2 regions of the Streptomyces mobaraensis genome follow, and region 2 is predicted to be linked to the other one. Evidence: predicted binding sites of a transcription regulator. Region 2 holds the regulator's gene; the other holds the start of a gene.

Evidence for each region. Region 2 encodes HrcA, which represses chaperone genes, less so after heat shock. Its sites were predicted from a motif close to TTNGCACTCNGNNNNNCNGAGTGCNAA; they were not measured.
Region 1: groES (co-chaperone GroES) is a predicted target of HrcA. The motif match lies at 1,444-1,470, and genes of this name have one in related genera.

What each region holds. Positions count from the first base shown of each region.
Region 1 covers NZ_CP083590.1:4,291,163-4,294,334, reverse strand. The annotation lists gene groL (chaperonin GroEL) at 1-866, opposite strand, end outside; gene groES (co-chaperone GroES) at 986-1,294, opposite strand; gene K7I03_RS18855 (polysaccharide deacetylase family protein) at 1,610-2,497, opposite strand; gene K7I03_RS18850 (class I SAM-dependent methyltransferase) at 2,576-3,172, shown strand, end outside.
Region 2 covers NZ_CP083590.1:5,092,720-5,095,891, forward strand. The annotation lists gene K7I03_RS22210 (MBL fold metallo-hydrolase) at 1-738, opposite strand, end outside; gene hrcA (heat-inducible transcriptional repressor HrcA) at 980-1,996, shown strand; gene dnaJ (molecular chaperone DnaJ) at 1,997-3,133, shown strand.

The sequences.
Region 1 (3,172 bases), 800 kb from region 2:
AGCATCGCCTTGCGGCGGTCGCCGAAGCCGGGGGCCTTGACGGCCACGGCGTTGAACGTGCCGCGGATCTTGTTGACGACGAGGGTGGAGAGGGCCTCGCCCTCGACGTCCTCGGCGATGATCAGCAGCGGCTTGGAGCCACCGGCCTGGATGACCTTCTCCAGCAGCGGGAGCAGGTCGGCGATGGCGGAGATCTTGCCCTGGTGGATCAGGATGTACGGGTCGTCGAGGACGGCCTCCATACGCTCCTGGTCGGTGACCATGTAGGGCGAGAGGTAGCCCTTGTCGAAGGCCATGCCCTCGGTGAAGTCGAGCTCCAGGCCGAAGGTGTTGGACTCCTCGACGGTGATGACGCCGTCCTTGCCGACCTTGTCCATCGCCTCGGCGATGAGCTCGCCGACCTGCTTGTCCTGGGCGGACAGCGCGGCCACGGCGGCGATGTCGGACTTGGAGTCGATCGGACGCGAGGTCGCGAGCAGCTCGTCGGAGACGGCCTTGACCGCGGCGTCGATGCCCTTCTTCAGGGCGGCCGGGGAGGCGCCGGCGGCGACGTTGCGCAGACCCTCGCGGACCAGCGCCTGGGCCAGCACGGTCGCGGTGGTGGTGCCGTCACCCGCGATGTCGTTGGTCTTGGTCGCCACCTCCTTGACGAGCTGGGCGCCCAGGTTCTCGTACGCGTCCTCCAGCTCGACCTCGCGCGCGATGGTGACGCCGTCGTTGGTGATGGTGGGGGCGCCGAACTTCTTGTCGATGACGACGTTGCGGCCCTTGGGACCGATCGTCACCTTGACCGTGTCGGCAAGCTTGTTGACGCCGCGCTCGAGGGCGCGACGGGCGTCCTCGTCGAACTTCAGGGTCTTCGCCATGGGTTACGTATCCTTCGCCGTGTCTCTCAAACGAACTGCGCCCCCGGCGCCCGGTTGTTGGACGCGGGTACCAGGGGCACAGAACAAAAGCCTCGAGAATTCGAAAGCTTCGGGGTGAACTACTTCTCGATGATCGCGAGGACGTCGCGGGCCGAGAGGACGAGGTACTCGTCGCCGTTGTACTTCACCTCGGTGCCGCCGTACTTGCTGTAGAGCACGACGTCGCCGACCTTGACGTCGAGCGGCAGGCGCTCGCCGTTCTCGAATCGGCCCGGGCCCACGGCGAGGACGGCACCCTCCTGGGGCTTCTCCTTCGCGGTGTCCGGGATGACCAGGCCAGAGGCCGTGGTCTGCTCGGCGTCCAGCGGCTGGACCACGATGCGGTCCTCGAGCGGCTTGATGGCAACCTTGGAGCTGGCGGTCGTCACGATCCGACCTCCCCCTTCGGAGATCTCACGGGGTCAATTGTCTGAGGTGGCGACCAGGTGGATCCGTCGTCGCGGGTGCCGGACCTGCCCGTCGCTGTGTTTGGCACTCGCCGGTGGAGAGTGCCAACGGAGCCGAGACTATGACGCGCTTAGCACTCGGTCAAGCGGAGTGCCAATTTGCGGGTGCGCGCCGGGGGCGTCCGGGCGCGTCGCGCGCCCCTCCGCCCGGTGCCGGACCGGCCGTCGGAGCCCGTGCCGCACTCCCCGTCGGAGCCTGTTCCGCAACCGCCGTCGGAGCCCCTGCCGCACCCGCCGTCAGACGTAGTCCTCCAGCCGCGCCACGGTGAACCCCTGCCGCTGCACGCTGCGCACCATGTTGGCGACCATCCGCGTCATCGTCGTGCCCTTGAGCTCCGCGGGACCGCGGAAGTGCGCGAGCACGATGTCGCCGGGACGAAGCTTCCCCGCTTCGGCGTACCTCATGTCATTGATCTGCATCGTCGCCTCCCACAGCACGACGGCCTTGATCCCGCAGGAGCCGGCCGCCGCCAGGGTGGCGTCGTTGTAGTTGCCGTACGGCGGACGGAACAGCTCCGGCCGCTTGCCGAACCGCTTCTTCAGCGTCTCCTGCTGCCCGCAGATCTCCCGCTTCTGCGCCTCGGGGGACAGGGTGCGCAGGTTGGGGTGGGTGAGCGTGTGGTTGTGCACGCCGTTGCCGAGGGCGCGCAGCTCGTCGAAGTAGCCGTAGCCGCGCCCGGCGCGCGCGGCGCTGTCCGTCAGGAACATGCTGAACGGCAGCTTGAGGTCCTTGGCCATGCGCGGGAACGCCGGGTCCTTCTCGGCGCCGTCGTCGAAGGTCAGGAAGACGACCTTGTCCTTCGTCGGCACCCGCCGGACGATCTGCGGCGTCCCGCCCTTGTGGTGCTCGGTGAGCCGGGTGCCGGGCGGGGCCGGGGGCGGGGCGAGTGGCTTGTCGAGGCCCCAGCGGCGGTAGGCGGCGGCGTCGGGGGTGGAGGTGCTCCGCTTCTCCCTGGGCTGCTCGGTGGCCTTCGCGGTGCCGGTGGCCGTCCCGCCGCTCCCGTGCTTCTTGCCGTCCGACCCCGAGGAGCACCCGGAGAGCAGCAGGGCGGCGGCGCAGAGCGGGACGAGGGCGAGACGGGCGGAGCTGCGTATTCGGCTTCGGCCGGTTCCAGACGGAGTCACAGGAACGATTCTTGTTCATCAGTTCGGGTGATCGCACAGCGGAGGAGGCGAACGCGCGCGGTGCACGAGAATGGTCAGGTGCCCGCTCCGAACACCCAGAACGCCCCGAACACCGATACCAGCGCCCCCACCGCCGTCGACGGCTTCGCCGCCCTCCTCACCGACGAGGGCCGCCGGCTCCTGGACGAACTGCGCGACCACGACCCGGCCCGGGAACTGGCCGTCGCGACCCGGCTGCGCCGCGACCACCCCGCCGAACTGGTCTCGGCCGCCCTCGGGCAGGCGCGGCTGCGGCAGCGGGCGGTGGCGAAGTTCGGTACCGAGGACGCGTACCGCATGTACTTCACGCCGAACGGCGTCGAGCAGGCCACCCGCGCCTCCGTCGCCACGTACCGGGCCCGCCGCTTCGCGGACCTCGGCGTACGCCGCCTGGCCGACCTGTGCTGCGGCATCGGCGGCGACGCCATCGCCCTGGCCCGGGCCGGCGTCTCCGTCCTCGCCGTGGACCGCGACCCGCTGACCTGCGCGGTGGCCCGGGCCAACGCGGCGGCGCTGGGCCTGTCGGACCTGATCGAGGTGCGCTGCGCGGACGTGACGGAGGTCGACGTCTCCGGGTACGACGCGGTCTTCGCCGACCCGGCGCGGCGCGGCGGCCGGGGCCGCATCTTCGACCCC
Region 2 (3,172 bases):
GCCGAAGCGCCGTGCCAGCGCGTTGCGTTGCTCACGGACAAACCGGGCGTCGACCGCCGCGCCGTGCCCCGGGACGTACACCGCGTCGTCGCCTCCGAGGGCCAGCAGCCGGTCCAGCGCGGCCGGCCAGGCGGCCGGTGTGGCGTCGGGGCCGGCCTGCGGTTCGCCGGACTCCTCGACCAGGTCGCCGCAGAAGACGACGTCCGGGGCCCCGCCGTCGCCCGGCACCAGGACGGCCAGGTCGTGGCCGCTGTGGGCGGCTCCGAGGGCGACGAGCCGGACCCGCCGCCCGCCGCCCAGGTCGAGCTCCGAACGGTCGGCGACCTCGTGGGCCGGGGCCACCAGCCGGGCCGCGGCCTCGGCGGCGTCGCGCGCGTCCATCCCGTACCGGACCGCGTCCTCCCGCAGTTCCCCGGGGGCGAGCTGATCGGCGAGCCCCGCCGCCCCGTACACCGCCGCGCCCGCGAACGCGGCGGTGCCGAAGACGTGGTCGAAGTGGCCATGCGTGAGTGCGATGTGCGTCACGGGCCGCCCGAAGAGCTCCCGCACCTCCCGCTCGATCTCCGCGCCCTCACGGAGCGTCGCCCCCGTGTCCACGACCAGGACGCCCGCCGCCCCGACGACCGCCCCCGTCGTCGCGTCCCAGCGCGGCAGCCTGCGCCGGGCCACCCCCGGCGCGAGCCGTTCCCAGCGCGCCCCCCTGTGCTGCTCCTGGTCCGTTCCTCCGTGGTTTCCCATGCCGGGAACCTAACGCGCGCGCGGTACGGTGACCCGTCCGGCGGCGCACACGGATCGGACGCGGATCGGACGGCGGATCGGATACGGAGCGCGACTGCCTTGCCGTGGCCGTGGTGGACCGCCGTACACTGACGTGTGGGGTTTGGCACTCGTGACCTTTGAGTGCCAGGCACGAGACCCGGGTAAGACCCGGGGAAGACCCCGCGAGACGGCTGGACCGCTGGACTGGAGGTGTGCGCGGATGCTGAGCGAACGCAGGCTCAAGGTCCTGCGTGCCATCGTCCAGGACTACGTGGGCACCGAGGAGCCCGTCGGCTCCAAGGCCCTCACCGAGCGTCACCACCTCGGCGTGTCCCCGGCGACGGTGCGCAACGACATGGCGGTGCTGGAGGAGGAGGGGTTCATCGCCCAGCCCCACACCAGCGCCGGCCGGATCCCGACCGACAAGGGCTACCGCCTCTTCGTCGACCGGCTGGCGGGCGTCAAGCCGCTGTCCTCCGCAGAGCGGCGCGCGATCCAGAACTTCCTGGACGGCGCGGTCGACCTGGACGACGTGGTGGCCCGCACGGTGCGGCTGCTGGCGCAGCTCACCCGGCAGGTGGCGGTCGTGCAGTACCCGTCGCTGACCCGGTCGACCGTCCGGCACGTGGAGCTGCTGCCGCTCGCCCCCGCGCGGGTGATGCTGGTGCTGATCACGGACACCGGGCGGGTCGAGCAGCGGATGGTCGACTGCCCGGCGCCGGTCGGCGAGGTGGCGCTGGCGGATCTGCGGGCGCGGCTCAACAGCCGCGTCGTGGGCCGGCGGTTCACGGATGTGCCGCAGCTGGTGCAGGATCTCCCCGACTCCTTCGAGCAGGACGATCGCGGAACCGTTTCGACGGTCCTGGCCGTTCTCCTGGAGACCCTGGTCGAGGAGACCGAGGAGCGGCTGATGATCGGCGGCACCGCCAATCTCACCCGTTTCGGGCATGACTTCCCGCTGACGATCCGGCCCGTGCTGGAGGCGTTGGAGGAGCAGGTCGTCCTCCTCAAGCTGCTCGGCGAGGCCACGGACTCGGGCATGACCGTGCGCATCGGTCATGAGAACGCCCACGAGGGCCTGAACTCCACATCCGTCGTCGCCGTCGGCTACGGTTCGGGCGACGAAGCCGTCGCCAAACTCGGCGTGGTCGGACCGACCCGCATGGATTACCCCGGAACGATGGGAGCGGTACGCGCAGTGGCACGTTACGTCGGACAGATCCTGGCGGAGTCGTAAGTGGCCACGGACTACTACGCGGTCCTGGGCGTACGGCGCGATGCCTCGCAGGACGAGATCAAGAAGGCCTTCCGCCGCCTCGCCCGCGAGCTGCACCCGGACGTCAACCCGGACCCGAAGACGCAGGAGCGGTTCAAGGAGATCAACGCCGCTTACGAGGTGCTCTCGGACCCGCAGAAGAAGCAGGTCTACGACCTCGGCGGCGACCCGCTCTCGTCCTCGGGCGGCGGCGGTGGCGCCGGCGGCTTCGGTGCCGGGTTCGGCAACTTCTCCGACATCATGGACGCCTTCTTCGGCCAGGCGTCGCAGCGCGGCCCGCGCTCGCGCACCCGCCGGGGCCAGGACGCGATGATCCGGCTGGAAGTCGACCTGGACGAGGCGACGTTCGGCACGACCAAGGAGATCCAGGTCGACACGGCCGTCGTCTGCACCACGTGCAGCGGCGAGGGCGCTGCCCCCGGCACGTCCGCGCAGACTTGTGACATGTGCCGCGGCCGCGGTGAGGTCTCGCAGGTCACCCGCTCGTTCCTGGGCCAGGTCATGACCTCCCGTCCGTGCCCGCAGTGCCAGGGCTTCGGCACGGTCGTGCCGACGCCGTGCCCGGAGTGCGCCGGCGACGGCCGCGTCCGGTCCCGCCGCACGCTGACGGTCAAGATCCCCGCCGGTGTCGACAACGGCACCCGCATCCAGCTCGCGGGCGAGGGCGAGGTCGGCCCCGGCGGCGGCCCGGCCGGCGACCTCTACGTCGAGATCCACGAGAAGCCGCACCCGGTCTTCCAGCGGCGCGGTGACGACCTGCACTGCACGGTCACCATCCCGATGACCGCGGCGGCGCTGGGCACCAAGGTGCCGCTGGAGACGCTGGACGGCCTGGAGGAGATCGACATCCGGCCCGGCACCCAGTCCGGCCAGGCGATCCCGCTGCACCAGCGCGGCGTCACGCACCTGCGCGGCGGCGGGCGCGGCGACCTCATCGTGCACGTCGAGGTGACGACGCCCGGCAAGCTCGACGCGCAGCAGGAGGAGCTGCTCCGGCAGCTCGCCAAGATCCGTGGCGAGGAGCGGCCGACGGGCGAGTTCAAGCCGGGGCAGCAGGGGCTGTTCTCGCGGCTCAAGGACGCGTTCAACGGGCGCTAGCGGACGGGCCGGATCCGGAGAAGTGCCCGGGGCCGGGCC